4 regions of the Paenibacillus phoenicis genome follow, and region 4 is predicted to be linked to each of the others. Evidence: predicted binding sites of a transcription regulator. Region 4 holds the regulator's gene; each other region holds the start of a gene.
The links. Region 4 encodes Rex, which represses fermentation and respiration genes when NADH is low (regulators of the CRP and FNR family bind a similar motif). Its sites were predicted from a motif close to TTGTGAAATATTTCACAA; they were not measured.

Region 1: the regulator Rex is predicted to act here: its motif matches at 3,077-3,094, upstream of U9M73_RS18790 (DUF438 domain-containing protein).
Region 2: the regulator Rex is predicted to act here: its motif matches at 1,757-1,774, upstream of pflB (formate C-acetyltransferase).
Region 3: the regulator Rex is predicted to act here: its motif matches at 2,219-2,236, upstream of U9M73_RS02550 (DUF2249 domain-containing protein).

Annotation. Positions count from the first base shown of each region.
Region 1 is NZ_JAYERP010000001.1:3,950,311-3,954,963, reverse strand. Features, by position in the region: gene rapZ (RNase adapter RapZ) at 1-60, opposite strand, end outside; gene U9M73_RS18795 (ROK family glucokinase) at 369-1,319, opposite strand; gene U9M73_RS18790 (DUF438 domain-containing protein) at 1,695-2,966, opposite strand; gene U9M73_RS18785 (response regulator transcription factor) at 3,165-3,845, shown strand; gene U9M73_RS18780 (sensor histidine kinase) at 3,842-4,653, shown strand, end outside.
Region 2 is NZ_JAYERP010000001.1:1,792,856-1,797,508, forward strand. Features, by position in the region: gene pflB (formate C-acetyltransferase) at 1-1,687, opposite strand, end outside; gene adhE (bifunctional acetaldehyde-CoA/alcohol dehydrogenase) at 1,937-4,552, opposite strand.
Region 3 is NZ_JAYERP010000001.1:553,564-558,216, forward strand. Features, by position in the region: gene hemG (protoporphyrinogen oxidase) at 1-766, shown strand, start outside; partial or broken gene U9M73_RS02535 (radical SAM protein) at 766-1,287, shown strand; gene U9M73_RS02540 (DUF2249 domain-containing protein) at 1,312-1,548, opposite strand; gene U9M73_RS02545 (hypothetical protein) at 1,549-1,908, opposite strand; gene U9M73_RS02550 (DUF2249 domain-containing protein) at 1,925-2,158, opposite strand; gene U9M73_RS02555 (YwiC-like family protein) at 2,386-3,126, shown strand; gene U9M73_RS02560 (DRTGG domain-containing protein) at 3,178-4,512, shown strand; gene U9M73_RS02565 (YtpI family protein) at 4,573-4,653, opposite strand, start outside.
Region 4 is NZ_JAYERP010000001.1:1,603,375-1,608,027, forward strand. Features, by position in the region: gene U9M73_RS07525 (amidohydrolase) at 1-790, opposite strand, end outside; gene U9M73_RS07530 (redox-sensing transcriptional repressor Rex) at 787-1,431, opposite strand; gene dinG (ATP-dependent DNA helicase DinG) at 1,472-4,327, opposite strand; gene U9M73_RS07540 (tetratricopeptide repeat protein) at 4,524-4,653, opposite strand, start outside.

The DNA.
Region 1 (4,653 bases), 2.3 Mb from region 4:
CCCCGACATGCCCGTGATAATGATCAGATTGGCGACCGAACTTGTTTCCTTCTCCGGCATGATTATTCCCTCCTCGCGTAATTCTCCTTGTCCATTCTAAAAGGATGATGTAACGGACTGTAATGACCTTATTTGCTTATTTCCCGACCATTTCCCACTGTAACGGACCCCAGAGACCTTATCTGGCTCTGATGACGACCCTTGAGCTGCAATTGACCGAAATAAGATCTCCTAGGTCCGTTAGAAACTGTAATCTGTCCAAGACTGCCAAATAACGCTTCTAGAGTCCGTTAGATGCGACACCAGCGACACCAGCGGTACCAACGGCCCCCAGCTAGCTGCAAGCAGTTCCGCTTAGCACCTTTTCGTTAGGAACGGAGGAAGAGACCAGCGGCGCCGACCATCCCCGCATCATTCCCCAAGGTAGCCGGAACGATTTGCATGCCTCGTTGCACCGGCTCCGGCGTCAATTTGGCGAATACGCTGCGAACTTCGTTAAACAGAATGTCACCGGCTTTGGACACGCCGCCGCCGATGATAAACATCTCCGGATTCAGAACAACAGCGACAGCCGCCATCGATTTGCCCAGATAGAAAGCTGCCCGGTTCACGATGCGAATCGCCGCCTCATCACCAGCTTTAGCCGCATCAAAGACGTCCTTAGCCATAATGTTCTCCACATGAGCCAGCGAGGTCCGGTCACCGCGCGCCACGGCGTCTTTCGCCATGCGAATAATCCCTGTTGCCGAAGAGACGGTTTCCAGGCAGCCCATTTGGCCGCAGCCGCAGCCGATGGCTTCCAGATCCGGAACCACAGACATATGTCCAAGCTCGCCGGCCATTCCGGAGAAGCCTTGATAAATCTTCCCGTTAATAATGATCCCGCCGCCAACGCCGGTTCCCAGCGTGTAGCATACGCAGTTGTCGATGCCTTTTCCTGCGCCGCCCCAAGCTTCGCCGAGTGCAGCCACATTGGCATCGTTGTCTATTTTGATTGGCTTGCCCAATCGCTCCTCCAAAATGTCGCGAATCGGCAAATCCTTCAAACCTACATTCGGCGCCAAAATGATGATCCCTTCGCGGACATTCGTAAACCCGGCGACCCCGGCGCCTACCCCGGCCACCTGTTCCCAGGCAAACGGCGATTCTTCCACGACACGCCGGACGTACTTCTCGATATTCGCGACGACCGTATCCGCGCCCTTATCGACTTCGGTCGGCCCTTCATACGTATGAAGAAGCTGCCCTTCTTCATTGCAAATGCCGACTTTGACTGCCGTACCGCCCAAGTCAACGCCAATGTAGATTTTTTCAGACATGTTCACAAGCCACCTTTTTCTTAAATAATATATAGATCATTTACGTGCCTATACGTGCAAAAAGGCCATTCTCGATCCATCGCCGCTTTAGTCCGCGCCATGACTGAAAACGCCTTCGCAAGTAGTTTTCTCCTACGTACCAACTATAAGCGAACCCATCGGTTCGGTCAAGAGAAGGGAAGAAACGGCAATCCCAATACCGATAAGGGATTTTGCGTAAATGACACAGATCACAGACAAGCGTATACGAACCTAATTTCCCTTGTTCCCCCTTCCTTCTCCCCCGCTACTGCAACTAAAAAAACCGGCATTCGCTAGTGCAAACGCCGGATGTAAACCCAATGAGGCAAGATAAACATGATAAAGCCATCCCTGCTAGGACAAAATACGTTTTTGTCCTTGCAGTTCGCGGATGGGGGCGATGTTCTGCGTGAACTCCAGCGTCCCCAGATAACGTCCATCCTCGCTGCGTACAGCGAAATAGCGGATGTACACAAATTTGTCCTTCACCGGAATCCAGAAGTCCTCGACATCCTTCCGCCCCGCCTTAAAATCCTCCAACAGCTGGTTGACGACATGAACGCTTTGCGGCGGGTGGCAATTTTGTACGGTCCGGCCGATGACGGCCTTCGTCCGGGCAAAGATCCGCTCCTTGCCGTGGGAGAAATATCGGACGACATCGTTCTCGTCGATAAACGTCAGGTCCACCGGAAGATGGTTCATCACCGCCTCCAGCTGCTCCATCGAGAGAACGCCGGTCTCGAATTTGATGTAGCCTTGCGGAACCCCCGCTTCCGTGCCTGCCTGTGCGGTCCCTTTCACTTCTTCGCCCGAGGGCTGCAGCGGCACGCGCTCCGGAATCCATTCACGCTCCGGTGCGGTCAAGCAGAAGCCGATCTGGTCGCTTTCCCGGGCAATGCTCACCCATTCGTCTTCCGTTAACTTTTCAAGGGCCATCGGGAGCAAAATATTTTCTTCCTTAAAAATCATCTCGTTGACTTCCTTAATAATCCGTTCCAGATCCATCACCATCGTCTCCGGATCCGCGCTGCCGTCCGCCAGCTTGCCCTTCGTTTCCTTGATCATCATGCGGATGCCGTCGTCCACGCCCCACATCACCTTGGTTGGGCCGTAGATGCCGTACTTCTCCAGATACGGGAACAGCAGGTTTTCCTTGCGGCTGTAGTGGTTGTCGAGGTCCATCAGCAGGTTTAAATCCTCCAGCAGCTTGAATACGATCTCGCTGCCGGGATCCTTCCGGTACTTGTCCAGGTGAAGCTGCAGCTTGAAGTTCACCAGCCGTTCGATCTCGCGATTTTCCAGCTTGAAGGTATGAACCGGGTGACCCGGCTGCTCCTCCGGCTTGGACGAACGGTGAATGTCCTCGATCGAGCCCTTGAAAATCGCCGTATGCACCGAGCACAGCCGCTGAACCTCCTCGACCGCAATGCCCTCCTCTTCCATCAACGCATGCTCCATCGCGGAAATTTCCGCGACCGTCACGTCACCGACAGCCTCTTCGAACCGTGCCTTTACTTCATCCACGCTCTTCCCCTGATGCAGCTCCTTGATAATCTCCTTTAACAGCTGCTGGCGGCGGCTTTGTTCCGGTGCGCCATACTCCCGATTATTGATCAGTTCGCTCATCGCCCAACCCCTCCTTATTGAATTTCAGCCGAATTTCTGTTTCGATATGTCCCGATGACTTCATTGATAACCATTCTCAATAACAAGGTAGCACAGGGAAAATGTCTGACTTGTGATTTCAATCACAAATAATTCATCGATCCTTCCGTTTCTTTTTGCTCCGTCTTTTGCCAAAATAGAATCAGGAGGAATGCCATTATGCCTATTACGCATTTGCTATATATTGAAGACGATCCCGAAATCGGTGAATGGGTCAGCTCCAACCTGGAAGCGCGCGGGTACGCGGTCACTTGGCTGAAGCACGGGGATCAGGCCGTGGAGAAAGCCGCCGATTGCCATCTCGTGATCCTTGACGTGATGCTTCCAGGGCTGGACGGCTTCACGATTGGGGGGCGGTTAAAGCAGAAGTATCCGGAGCTGCCGGTATTGATGCTGTCGGCCCGAACTTCGATTGACGACAAGCTGCAGGGACTGAAGTTCGCCGACGACTATTTAACGAAGCCGTTCCATCCGGACGAGCTGGCCGCCCGGATTGAGGTGCTGCTCCGCCGCAGCGGGGGGATCGCCGACCCAGCGCCGCTGCGTATTAAACATTTACTTGTGTATGAGAAAGAAAACCGGATCATCAATCAGGATACCAACGAGGAAATCGTGCTGACCGGCAAGCAGTTTCATATTTTCTCCTATCTGCTGCGCCATCTTAGTCAAATCCTGACTAAGGAGCAGATCTACGAAGCCGTATGGAACGAGCCCTACCTCGACGGGGACAAAACCTTGATGGTCCATATCCGCCACCTGCGTGAGAAGCTGGAACGGGATCCCGCAAATCCTGAAGTGATTGAGACCATCCGCGGGATTGGTTATCGGGTGAGAGCATGAGACTTCGTCCGGTGCGCAAGTTCCGTAAATCCCTGTTGACGAGATACGTCTTGATCTTGGGGATCGCCTTCGTGTTTATCCCTGTCCTGATTCCAGTCAGCTTTATTGCAGCCTGGGGGGTGAATGTCCTCCTAAACCCTGGCCATTATGTGCACGAGAGCCGTCCTTACGGTACCGGACAGGAGATTGAGACCGCTTGGCATCAAGCTGCTGCTGAGTTGAAGGGAGCTCAAGCCGATGCCATCGATGCGAAGCTCAGAGAGATGAAGCTGCTGTATCCTGATGCCGCGCTGTATTGGGTCGACACGGCTGGCCAAACCCGCCTGCAGCTGCCGGAGCAAGAGTCGGTGCCCCAGCAGTGGTCCTTGGAGGATACTATCGCCTTCATGAAGCAACGTGTGGACGCCGACCCTTTTACGGTTGTCGCTTTTATTGGCGGGGACGAACAAGCCAAGCAAGGCTTCATGGTGTTGGAGCTTCCGCGTAAATTTATGGTGATTCAAAAAGGGGAACAGCTTAGTGACATTCGTTTTTACGGGGTGTTTCTAGCGATTCTGCTGGGGGCGTTCGTCCTGCTCTCCTATCTGTTCTTTAGCGATATCCGCAAGCGGCTGCTGCGCCTGGAAGCCGGCATGACCCGCCCGGGTCCCGACGGGCTGCCGTCTCCCATCGAAGAAGGACGCCCGGACGAAATTGGCCGATTGGAGCTTGCTTTTAACCATATGGTGTTCGCACTGAAGGACAGCCGCCAGCGGGAGCGCGAGGAAGAGGAGCTGCGCAAGAGCCTGATCAGCCACCTATCCCATGA
Region 2 (4,653 bases), 190 kb from region 4:
CGCCTTCGATTTCGAAGTCTACGGCAATGCCGTTTTCGTTGCGGATCGGTTTCACTTTGGCATATTTGATCGCACTGAGCGAGTCAGCCGCTACGGACAAGCCGGCGATACCGCAAGCCATCGTGCGGAGAATGTCGCGGTCGTGCAGCGCCATCTCGATCCGTTCGTAGCAGTATTTATCGTGCATGTAGTGGATCACGTTCAAGGTGTTCACGTACAGCTTAGCCAGCCATTCCATCATCGGGATAAAGCGTTTCTTCACTTCGTCATAGTCGAGGTATTCCGAAGTGATGGCCGGATATTCCGGACCAACTTGGACGCCGGATTTTTCATCCTTACCGCCGTTGATCGCATACAGCAGAGCTTTCGCCAAGTTTGCGCGAGCGCCGAAGAACTGCATTTGTTTCCCGATTCTCATCGCGGAGACGCAGCATGCGATACCGTAATCGTCACCGTAAATCGGACGCATCAGATCGTCGTTTTCATATTGAATCGAGCTCGTCTCGATCGATACCTTCGCGCAGTATTTCTTGAAGGCGTCAGGCAGTTGCTCCGACCAGAGCACGGTCAGGTTTGGTTCTGGAGCCGGCCCCAGGTTGTACAGCGTATGCAGGAAGCGGAAGCTGTTCTTGGTTACGAGCGTCTTGCCGTTTACGGACATCCCGCCGATCGATTCCGTTACCCAAGTTGGGTCGCCGCTGAACAGTTCGTTGTACTCTGGCGTTCTCAGGAATTTCACGATCCGCAGCTTCATGACGAAATGGTCAACCAATTCTTGAGCTGCTTCTTCGGTTAATGTTCCTTCGGCCAGATCGCGTTCGATGTAAATATCGAGGAACGAAGATACGCGTCCGAGGGACATTGCCGCACCGTCTTGTTCTTTGACCGCTGCCAGATAACCGAAGTACAACCATTGGAAAGCTTCCTTCGCATTGTTCGCCGGTCTGGAAATGTCGAATCCGTACATTTCGCCGAGCTGTTTCAATTCGCCTAAAGCGCGAATTTGTTCAGAAATTTCTTCCCGAAGCCGGATCACATCTTCATCGATGACATCTACTTCAAGAGATTTCAATTCTTGTTGTTTTTGCTTGATCAAGAAGTCTACGCCGTACAGGGCAACGCGGCGGTAGTCCCCGATGATCCGACCGCGGCCGTATGCGTCAGGAAGACCTGTGATGATCCCAGCCTTACGGGCGGCTCTCATTTCCGATGTATAAGCATCAAATACCCCTTGGTTATGGGTTTTGCGAATCGTTGTAAACAGATTTACGATCTCAGCTGGCAGATCAAAGCCATAAGCTTTGCACGCATTGATGACCATGTTGATCCCGCCGAATGGATGGATCGTGCGTTGGAAAGGGGCTGAGCCCTGAACGCCTACGATTTGTTCCTTCTCTTTATCCAAATATCCAGGAGCATGGGAAGTGATCGTGGATGGCGTGTTCACGTCTACATCCAGGACCCCGCCGGCTTCCCGTTCTTTCACGGACAGCTGCGATACGATATCCCACAACGCTTTCGTGTTCGCCGAAGCGCCTTTCAAGAAGGACTCATTACCTTCATAAGGATTCACGTTCGATTGGATAAAATCGCGCGTATCCACTTCCTTCATCCATTTCCCAGGTTTGAAGCCTCTCCATGCGTTTTGCGCCTTGGTTTCTGTTACTTCTCTTTCGATCACCGACATCTTGATTCCCTCCATTTTTATATGTGGTCGCGGTTGAAGGTCTATCCCGCGCCTCATGATCCCTAAAATTTGTGATACTTTTCACAACTTAGACAATTATGGTGCCCGGCCCCGAAGGACCGGGTTCCACTCCGTTAACAAACTTCTGAGGGATCATTTATATTGTAATCATAGCTCTTCCTATCCAAAAGTATTGTGACAAATATCACAATCAGTGATATTTGTCACCATTTTTACACGCCTGTTCACTTATTCTTCAAATCTTCCATAGAAGGCGTCGCGATAAATCTCAGCCAGCTCGCTGACCAGCGGCAGCTTCGGATTCGCAGTCGTACATTGGTCTTCGAAGGCACGGTCCGCCAGGTAATCGACGCGCGATTCGAAATCCTTCGCATCGAAGCCAAGCGCTTGGAACGATTCCGGAATGCCCAGCTTCTTGTTCAGATCGCGCACCGCTTTGATCAAGCTCTTCACGCCTTCTTCCGTCGTGCGAGCCGGCAGACCCAGAATGCGGGCGATTTCCGCATAACGTTCATCGGCAACGAAGTTTCTGTATTTCGGCCATGCCGCGAATTTCGTTGGTTTCTTCGCATTGTAGCGGATGACGTGCGGCATCAGAATCGCATTGGTACGTCCATGGGCCGTACCGTATTGACCGCCCCATTTATGCGCCAAGCTGTGGTTGATGCCAAGGAATGCGTTGGCGAACGCCATCCCTGCGAGCGTCGAAGCATTGTGCATTTTCTCGCGGGCCAGCTTGTCGCCGGTCAGCGCCGATTTCTCCAGGTATTGGAATACCAGCTGGATCGCTTTGATCGCCAGACCGTCCGTGTAGTCGTTAGCCATGACCGAGACGTAAGCTTCGATCGCATGCGTCAGTACGTCCATACCGGTATCTGCAACAGCCACTTTCGGCAAGCTGTAGACGAACTCAGGGTCAATGATCGCAACGTCCGGCGTCAGCTCGTAATCCGCCAACGGGTATTTCGTGTTGCCGTTGATTTTATCGGTAATAACCGAGAACGAGGTAACTTCGGAACCGGTACCCGATGTCGTTGGAATGGCCACGAATTTCGCTTTTTGGCCAAGACGCGGATATTTGTAGATCCGTTTGCGGATATCCATGAATTTTTGCTTCAGATTGTGGAAGTCGGTATCCGGATATTCATAGAACAGCCACATGCCTTTCGCCGCGTCCATCGGCGAACCGCCGCCCAGGGCGATAATGCAGTCCGGTTGGAACTTCGCCATCAGCTCAGTACCGCGTTGTACGGTCGTGGTCGATGGATCCGGTTCAACGTCCGAGAACACTTCGATGGCTACCGGCGTTTGGCGTTGACGCAGGAAATGTTCGACTCTTTCCACGTAGCCGAGCTTCACCATCATCGGGTCAGTAACGATCATGACGCGGGAGATGTCCGGCATCTTCGCCAAGTATTGCGTCGAGTTTTTCTCGAAGTAAATTTTGCTAGGCACTTTAAACCATTGCATGTTCACGGTACGATGATTCACCCTTTTCACGTTGATCAGATTCACGGCCGTGACGTTCGACGAAGTCGAGTTGCGTCCGTACGATCCGCAGCCCAGCGTCAGCGACGGCAGGTTTGTGTTGTAGATGTCGCCGATACCGCCTTGCGAAGAAGGTTGGTTCACCAGGATCCGGCAAGTTGGCATCCGATCGGAGAATTGTTGAATCACTTCCTCATTGTTCGAGTGGATTACCGAGGAGTGACCCATGCCGCCGAATTGCACAACTTCCAGCGCACGTTTAATGCCTTCCTCTGCATTCTTCACTTTGTAGCAAGCAAGTACAGGACTCAACTTCTCTGCGGACAATGGGAATTTCGGACCAACGCCTTCGATCTCGGCAACGAGAATTTTCGTTCCGGCCGGGACGTCGATGCCGCACATTTCCGCGATTTTTACGGCCGATTGACCAACGATCGCAGGGTTCACCGCACATTTCTCCGCGTTGATGGCTCCTGCGGTCAGCTTGGCAGCTTCTTCTTTATTTACAAAATAGCAGCCGTTGGCGATCATTTTCTTCTTCACTTGGTCGAAGATCGGTTCTTCGATAATCACCGCTTGCTCGGATGCGCAAATCATACCGTTGTCAAACGTTTTAGACAGGATCAGGTCGTTGACCGCTTGATCCAGATCGGCGCTCTTCTCAATGAAGCAAGGAACGTTACCAGGGCCTACGCCGAGGGCCGGCTTACCGCAGCTATAAGCTGCTTTAACCATCGCGGAACCGCCGGTAGCCAGAATGCAAGCGACATCCGGGTGATTCATCAGCGCGTTCGTGCGGTCCATGGATGGATTTTCGATCCATTGGATACAGTCCGCAGGTGCCCCGTGTTTAACAGCGGCTTCAAGCAATATTTTAGCGGCTTCCGTGCTGCAGGCTTGCGCGGATGGATGGAAGCCGAAGATGATCGGGTTGCGAGTTTTGATGGCGATCAGAGATTTAAAGATGGTGGTCGACGTTGGGTTCGTGACCGGGGTAATCCCCATGATGATCCCAACCGGCTCGGCGATTTTTTGGAAGCTCTCGTAAGGATTGTCTTCGATGACGCCTACTGTTTTTTGGTACTTAATGCTGTTCCAGATATACTCGGTTGCAAACATGTTCTTGATGATTTTATCTTCGTATACGCCGCGTCCCGTTTCCTCGATCGCCATTTTCGCCAGATGCATATGCTTGTCGAGCCCAGCCAAAGCCATCGCTTGCACGATCTTATCGATCTGCTCCTGATCCATGCTCATGAATGCTTCGGAAGCTTTCTTGGCTTTGTCGATCAACGTTTGAATATACTCTTGCGCGGTTGGCTGAGCCTTAGCAGCTACTTCGTTTTTAACAGCCATCTCTCTCATCCTCCTAAATTTTGATTTAGGGATTGCTTGCAGATGGTGGTCCTAAATCTTATTTGTGAAAAAATTCACTTGCAAGCGAATCCTTATGAAGC
Region 3 (4,653 bases), 1.0 Mb from region 4:
GAAGGTGGCGTATAACAGCCTATTTTTGACGTTGGAGGGCGGATTAACCGTGATGACGGACGCTTTGGCCGCGGCCTTACAGGAAGAGCGTGTGATCACTGGACAAGCGGTGGTTGGACTGACACGGCAGGGTCACCGTTATCAGATGGAGCTCAGTGGAGATGAGCGGACCGAGGTGGAAGCCGTCATCCTGGCGACTCCAGCTTATGCGGCGGCTCGCCTGCTACAGGATCAGATCGCCGCTGCGGTCTATTTGGAGCAAATCCGTTATGTTTCGGTGGCAAATTTGGCGTTTGCCTACCGGCGCGAGGAGATCCAGCATGATTTGAACGGGTCCGGCGTATTGATCCCGCGCGGCGAAGGGCGGATGATTACGGCAATCACCTGGACGTCCTCCAAGTGGCTGCACTCAGCGCCGGCAGATCGGATGCTGCTTCGGACGTATATCGGCCGTTTGGGGGATGAAGCCTGGACCCGGCTGTCCGAACCGGAGGTCCGTCGGCGCGTAGCTGCTGAACTCAAGGAGTTAATGGGGATCGAGGCTGAACCGCTCTTTTGCGAAATGTCGTCATTGCCTGCCTCGATGCCGCAATATCCGGATGGTCATGTGGAGCGTCTGCAAGAGCTGCGCGTTGAGCTGGAGCGGACGATGCCCGGCGTCTTGCTGTGCGGTGCGGGATACGGCGGGGTTGGCATTCCCGATTGCATTCGTCAAGGCAAGGAATCGGCGGAAGCGATGTTAACCGGGTTAGGAGATGAACGGTGATGCAGCAAATTCAATTAAAGGACTATAACGAGAACCCGTTTATTGTCATCTGGGAGGTGATGAGAGCTTGCGCGCTGAAATGCCTGCATTGCCGTGCGGAAGCGCAATATCGCCCTGACCCCAGACAGCTGACCTTCGAGGAGGGGAAGCAGCCGATCGACGATATTGCGAAAATGGACGATCCGCTGTTTGTATTTACCGGCGGCGATCCTTTGATGCGTCCGGATTTGTTTGACCTGGCACGATATGCGATCCATAAAAAAGGCCTGCCTGTGTCCATGACCCCGAGCGCCACGCCAAGAGTTACCTTTTCCGCCGTAAGTAAGGCTAAGGAGGTCGGTCTCTCCCGCTGGGCGTTTAGCCTCGACGGCTCGTCCGCAGAGATTCATGATCATTTCCGGGGGACGCGGGGTTCTTTTGAGATGACGATGAAAGGAATTGGGTATTTGCAGCAGCTGGATATCCCGATTCAGATCAATACGACGGTGTCCCACTTGCACAACATAAAAAGGAGGCTGGAGGCCTCCTTTTCTTTTCTGAAAAACCTAAGCTTGAATCGGTTCAAATGTCACCTTCCAATGATCCGCTGCCAGTTGTTCGCATTCATGACGGTAGCCCTTACCTTCAAGCACCTTCAGGAGCGGGACGGGCTTCATTGTGGCGTGCAGAACAAGGCTGTCACCCTCCTGCAGCTTCCCAACCGTGTCCATAATAACGCTGAACGGCTCTTCGCCGCGGCGAAGAATCGGCCGAACGTCGAGTTCAACGATCTGGTTTGCCATTTATGGATTCACCTCCACGTCCGTCCGTTCGGCGGCAAATGCTTGGCAGAGCCGAGCTGCACCGCTGAGTCCCTTCATGCCGCCGTACAGCTTATAGAAGAACGAGTCCGGCGCATCCAGCGAGAAGGACAAATACTGCTTTGGATCGATCCCCAGCATTTTTTCAAACAAAGCGGAAGTATCGTAGGCATAGAAACAGAAATAGGTGTATTGGAATTCCGGCATTTTTTCCGCGATGGTGAGGATCTCGCTGGCATAGCGTTCCAGATTGCTTTCCGCTTCCTCAATCATCCGCAACGCATCCTCGAGCTCGACGGCAATCTTAATCGTTTTCTCATCGACAACCGTAATCGTTGCCATAGGGCATTCCCCCTGCTTAGTTTTTGCCGATTTTCACCTGGAACATCTCTGGCCCCTGCTCAATGTACTCCCAAGTGAAACCGCCGGGATGCATGGCCTCGAACTGAAACCGGAGCGGTACCGGGTCATGGTCGTTAATCAGCAGCATCGCTTCCCCCGGCTCCAGGGAATTAAAGGTTGCAAAGATGGTCTTATGCTTGAGCTGCGGCGGATATTCGGTGGCGTTGACAGTAGCTTTGAATTGACTCATGGGAAGTCCTCCTAAATGTTTAGAATTTAACCCCCATTATAGCAACGGACTTGAGCGGGATTGTGATATCAGTCACAAGATGCGAAACCGTCAAAAATTTCTCGGCGGATTTGTCCGGAAGCTGCCATGAATCAAGTGATTTCTGTCACTTGGGTGCCGATGCCGGACGATTATAATGTGCGTAATTTGAATTTGATGGCTCACGATTAGAAGGAGGAACCGATAACATGCGCGTCCGAGATTACATCCCGAATCAACATGGAGCCTGGGCCATGCTGATCGTTCCGTTTCTGTTTGGCATGCTCGCCTCTACCCCCGGGGCGATCCACGGTTTGTTGTTTGTGTGCTGGCTTCTCATTTATCTGTTTATGTTTCCTTTGCTGCAATGGATTCGGAGGGGAAAAGCCAAGACCAAAGCCAAAGCCGACCGATACCGCAAGCCTTTGCTGCTCTACGGTGCGTTGCTGGTCCCTGCGGCGCTCACTTTGGTCCTGCTTCGCCCCGAGGTGCTGAAGTTGGCTCTCCTGTTCGTGCCGCTGTTTGGGGTGAATGCCTTCTATGCCAAGCAGAAGCGCGAACGCGCTCTGCTGAACGACATCGCGGCGATCGTGCAATTCAGCTTGATGGTGTTTATCTCGTATCAGCTTGGAGGAGGAACCGATCTTCGGCTCGCCACGGAACTGTTCCTGATCAGCACGTTGTATTTTGTAGGGACCGCTTTTTACGTGAAAACCATCATCCGTGAACGGAATAATAAGCGATTCTATTGCTACTCCGTAGCCTACCACGTTATGCTGATGATCTTGGCCGTATGGCTGCTCTCTCCGGCGCTGTGGATCGCCGCATTGATCCTGCTGGCTAGAGCGGTCTGGTTCCCGCGGACGGGGATTACCGCCAAGCAGTCCGGCATGCTGGAAATTGTCTATTCTGTTATCGTTCTTGCCGCCTTCTGGATGACCTACGCCTGAATGTGTATAATGAATACAGAATAGTACAGATTCGGGCAGGGGGTATAACAGTTGGAGGGACCGGAAGAAAGCGTAACAAAACACGAACAGCTGCTCCAACATATCGAAGGACTCAAGATTGGAACGAAAATCTCCGTGCGCAAGCTGGCCAAAGCGCTGGGGGTAAGTGAAGGTACCGCCTACCGGGCGGTGAAGGAAGCGGAGAATCTCGGGATCGTCATTACGAAGGAACGGATCGGCACGCTTCGCGTGGAGAAGAAGCCGCGCAACATCTCGGACCAGCTCACCTTTGGCGATGTGGTTGAGATCGTCGAAGGTCATGTGCTGGGCGGCGGAGAAGGATTGAACAAAACGCTGAACAAGTATGTCATTGGCGCGATGAAAATCGATGCCATGGCCAGATACATTGACGCCGGCAGCCTGCTGATCATCGGGAACCGCGATAATGCCCATTCACTTGCCCTGGAGCAAGGCGCCGGGGTATTGATCACCGGGGGGTTCGGGACGAGCCGCGAGGTGAAGACGCTGGCGGACAAGCTGGCATTGCCGATCATCTCCTCGCGTCACGACACGTTTACCGTCGCATCGATGATTAACCGGGCGTTATTTGACCGTTTGATTAAGAAAAAAATCATGCTGGTGGAAGACATCGTCAGCCGCAAACCGCGGGTGAGCATGCTGAAGGCGACCAGCAACATTTCCGATTTTGATCAGTTGTCTTTAGAGACGGGGCAGCAGCATTTTCCGGTGGTGGACGAGTGGAACCGGGTCATCGGGATCGTCAGCCGGAAGAACGTCGAAGAGCTGAGCGGCGACCAGCCGATTGAGAAATGCATGACCCGCCATCCGATCACCGTTGGCCTGCAGACATCGCTCGCTTCGGCAGCGCAAATCATGGTCTGGGAAGGGATCGACTTCTTGCCTGTCGTGGACCGCAACCGGAAGCTGGTCTCGTCGGTGACGCGCCGCGAGGTGCTGCAAGCGATGCGGGACGTACGGAATCAGCCGCAGCTGGGCGAAACGTTTGAGCACTTAATGTGGAACGGGTTTGCCGAGGAACGGGACGAAGAGGGGAAATTGTTCTTCCGCGGAATGATTACGCCGCAGATGGCGACCGATTTGGGGACGATCTCGCATGGGGTCCTGACCTCGCTGATGACCCAAGCCGGACTTCGCGCGGCCAAAGACGCCAGCGGCGGCGACTTTGTGGTCGATAACCTGACGACCTATTTCGTCCGTCCGGTGCAAATTGAAAACCCGGTGGTTATCACCCCCGTATTACTGGAGATGAGCCGCCGGGCTTGCAAGCTGGAAATTATGTTAACCTATCAGGATTCGCTGGTTTCGAAGGCGGTCATGACGCTGCAGTCCATCGACCATGCCTAAGCAGCGGAGCGGGGATCCTGCATGCAAAGAGGGATAGCCTAACGACCTGGGGCCGCGAGGTTATCCCTCTTTTTGCCGGGCATATAAGCCATGGTTGCGGAGGCCGGCGAAGATGTTAAACGCCCCCAGCACCATAAACAC
Region 4 (4,653 bases):
CTGCCAAGATGTCGATTTCCTCGTCCGTCAAATGCACAGCGTGGGCAAGCAGGGTCGGGCGGGAGAACATCCCCAGCTTCAGCAAATGTTCTACCGGGCGGACGCCGTAATCGTTAACGTTCTGCTCTACCTCGGCGCGCGTCTCCGACATATGCGTGTGCATCGGCAAATCGAGATCATGGGCAGCTTGCACAAATTTCTCGATAAAGGCTGGCGGGCAGGTGTATGGTGCATGCGGCGACATCATCGTGGTGATGCGGCCTTCTGCCTTGCCGTGCCAGTTCTGAGCAAACGCGATCGCTTCTTTGAGCTTCTGATCTTGCTCTTCCGGGGAGCACAACCCGATGGCCCCGCGCATCAACACGGCGCGAATACCCGATTCCTCCACGACTTTGGCCACTTCGTCCATGTGATCGTACATATCCAGGAACGTCGTCGTCCCGCCCTTGAGCATTTCCAACACAGATAACGCCGTACCGGCATACACATCCGCCGCAGTAAATTTGGCTTCCATCGGCCACATTTTCTCCTGCAGCCAGGTTTGCAGCACCATATCATCCCCATAGCCGCGCAGCAGCGACATCGCCGCATGGCCATGGGTATTGATCAGGCCCGGCAGGAACAACAACCCTTTGCCGTCCAACGTTTCGGCGCCTTCCACGCCTTCCGGGCGCTCTTCGCCAATATAGCTGATCGTATCGCCCTCAACGAGCATATATCCGTGAATTACAGGACGGTCCGCATTTAAGACGGCAAACGTCCCGTTCTTAATTAACCATTTACGACTCATACGTTGCTTGTTTCCTTTCCGTCTTCCAAGTAGTAAGCCAAGCTCAGCAAATCAGTAGTGAAGTCAGCCGCATGGATCCGAACTTCCGGCGGAACCTTCAGAATCGTTGGCGCGAAGTTCAGAATCGCACCGATTCCGGCGGCAACCAGCTCATCCGCTACGCGTTGCGCCTCCGTATCCGGCACGGTGATGATGCCGATGCGGATATTTTTCGCCCGGACGGTTTCCGCCAGCTCTTCGATCGGCTGAATCGTGATGTTGTTGATCTGCTTGCCGATCTTAGCCGGTGAAGCGTCGAACACCGCAACAATCTTCATATTATCCTTCAAATACGCATTATAATTCGAAAGGGCTTGCCCCAGATTCCCGGCACCCACCAGCGCGACGTTAATCTGTTGGTCCAGATTGAGAATTTGTTGAATTTTTTCAATCAAATAAGCGACATCGTAGCCGATCCCCTTCCGGCCAAAATCGCCGAAATAAGCCAAATCCTTACGGATTTGCGCCGGATTGAGATCCAGCTTCTGTCCGAGCTCCTGGGAGGACACCGTTGGCACCTCCCGTCGGCTGAGTTCATTTAAGAAACGCAGGTAAACCGGCAGTCTGCGGACGACAGCGTCCGAAATTTTATCTGACTTCATGCTTGTTCCCCCTATTCTTCAATGCGATCTATGAAGCGGCTTAGGCTTCGGGATTTAACCATTCCGAGATGCGCGGAACCATCTGAGTTAATGGCATATGCTCCATCTTCGGTCCGGGCAAAGAGTATAAGAAATATTTTCCATAATAAGATTCCAGGATCCGGGTATCATAAACGATCACGATGCCGCGGTCCTGCGACGAGCGGACAAGTCGTCCGAATCCTTGCTTAAAGCGGATAACCGCTTGCGGGACGGACAGTTTCATGAATGGATTCTTCTTCTCCCGCTGCAGGCGTTCGCTCTTCGCTTCCATCAGCGGGTGGTTTGGCGGCTGGAACGGCAAGCGTACGATCGCTAAACTGGTCAGCGCCTCGCCAGGAATATCCACCCCTTCCCAAAAGCTGCTTGTCCCGAGCAGCACCGATGCGCTGTTCCCTTGGAACCGCCGGGTCAGCTTGGTGCGGCTGCCGCTGTCCATCCCTTGTCCGATCACCGTGATTCCCTCCGCTGCGAGCAGTTCCTTCAGCGGGTCATACACCTGCCTGAGCATCCGATAGGATGTAAACAGCACCAGCATGCGACCTTGCGTCGCCACCGCGGCATCCGCCAGCGATTGCACCAGCGTATGAATGAAATGGTCATCCCCCACGCTGCCCTTCACACTTGGAAAATCGCGCGGGATCACCAGCAACGCCTGATCGCGGTAGTTAAACGGCGAGGGCAGCATCGCTGTGATCAACCGATCCTCTTCCGCCGCCTCAGTCAAGCCAAGCTGCTCGATCATATATTGGAACGATTTATCCACCGATAAAGTCGCGGACGTCATTACGACGCTCTTCTTCCGGTCGAAGAAAAATTGCTTCAATTGAGCGCTGACGTCAATCGGCACCGCATACATTTGGAGCGACCGGCTACGGAAGTTCCCGTTCGCCTCCATCCAATAGACGGTGTCCTCGCTCTCCAGCTTCATGAAGAAGCGCAGCGCTTCCCGTTCCCCGGCTAAATCTTTAAACAAGCCGCTGATATCGGTGATCAGGCTCTCCGCTGCATAATCGTCCTGCTCTTCTCGGATTTCGGACAGGAGGCGCTCCCCTTTCCGAAGCACGTCGCCAAGACCTACGTAAATTTGATTTTCGAGCGCGGTCAGCGTCTCCCAATCCTTTGGTTTTCGATTCGGCAACAGCCGGTACACGAATTGCCCGGGATCGCCAGGGGCGGCGTCGCTGCGGTCAGGCATCAAGCTGAACAGCAGCTCGCTGAGCTTGTCCCAGCTCTCCTTCACGTCCACCAGCGTTGGATAGATTCCGTCGATGACTGAGCACCATTCTGAGGCTTTCTCCGCGCCCGACGCTTCAAGCGAGCTGCGAAGGTTGGCCAGCTGCCCCGTCTTGCTGTCTTTAAATAACCGGGTCAGCGTATGCACGACCGTAAAATACTTCATATGAATCCCCAAATGCTTGCCGGCCACATCCTCTAAATGATGCGCTTCATCGATAACCAGCCGCTCGTAACCCGGCAGCAGTTGATGCCCCGCCTGGATGTCCGTAAACAGCTTAGAGTGGTTCGTAATGACCACGTCCGCGACACCGGCTTCGTGTTTTGCGCGATGATAGAAGCATTTGCGGAACCAAGGACAGGATCGGCCTAAGCAGGATTCCGACTCACTGGCCACCGTCTCCCATAAATCACCGCCGCGATTGCCGAGATTCAGCTCTTCGTCATCGCCGCTTTCCGTTTGGGTAAGCCATACGACCATTTGCGCGGCCGTCATCACCTCTTCTTTAGGTGTTGAGAAGTCTTTTCTATTTATTTTATGTTCAAATTTGCGCAAGCACAAATAATGCTGCCTACCTTTAAAAACGGCTGCACGAAACGGAAAAGGCACGACCTCCGTCAACAACGGCACATCGCGCTCCCTAAGCTGCTCCTGCAGGTTGATGGTGTGCGTGCTGACCATGACCTTCTCTTCGTTCTTGACGCTGTGGTAAATGGCCGGCAGCAGATATCCTAAGGATTTGCCCGTTCCCGTTCCAGCTTCAACAAGCAAATGCTTGTCTTCCTCAAAAGCCCGCATGACCTCATTCAGCATCATGTTCTGGGCTTCCCGCTCCTCATACTGCGGCAAACGCTCCCGCAATCGTTCCCGGACCTGCTCCATAAACTGCTCGAAGGTCACGCCCGCCAGCGGATTGCGCTCCGTGCTGTCCCTTGGCGCTTCAATGTCAAGCCAATCTTCAACCTGCAAGGCGAATTGGCGGTAGTATACAAAGCCGTCTTCGCTTGGCAGCGCTTCGCGCTCCTTCTCCTGCACCATGGCATCAAAAAACCACCCGAGATCGCTGTCCTCACCTGCAAACAGATCGGCCAAACGCTGTAAGGTCAGCAGCGGCAGTCGGTCACATTCCTCCAAGCATTTGAGGAAAATCAGCGCCGTCGCCAGCGCGTCACTGTCCGCCTGGTGCGGACGCTCATGCTCCACCTCGAACTCCGCCGCCACCATCCCCAGCTGGTAAGAAGTCAGCGAAGGGAACAGGATTTTCAAGAAATCCATTGTGTCCAGGATCCGTCCGGTGAACGGCAAGTAGCCCGTTTTGTCCAAGGCGCTCTGCAGATAATTAAAATCAAATGCTACGTTGTGCCCAACCAACACGACGTCGTTCAGGAGTGGAACCATCTCCATCATCACTTCGTCCAGCTCCGGCGCATCCTTCACATCCTCATCGGTGATGCCCGTTAACCCCGTAATAAACGGTGGGATCGGAACGCCTGGCTTGACGAAGGAACGATACACCTGAGAAATCGATCGATCCGGCTCTATAATGGCAAGTCCCACTTGAATAATATCATCGGAGGACTGGTTACCCGTCGTTTCAAAATCAAGCACAGCATATTTCATTGCAATTAGTTGTCCCTTCATTCCAGTCTCTTTACAGCATAACAGAAGATAGCCAATTTGAAAATTAATACAAACCATATCTGTAATAAAAATCACAAAACAAAACAAGCGATGCGCCGCCATGAGCGGTGTTCGCATCGCTTCCAAAAACATGCCGTAAATAAGTGCGTGACCTGCAGTTAATGAATCATAAATCCTACAATAGCGAAGTTAACTCGGGGCCGTAATGCAGTTTACCTGTACTGTTCGCACAAGCCTCCAAATTGGCCAACGGCTCGGGCAAGGACGGATCGCTGTGATGAGCCAACTTGAAGTACTCTTTTGCC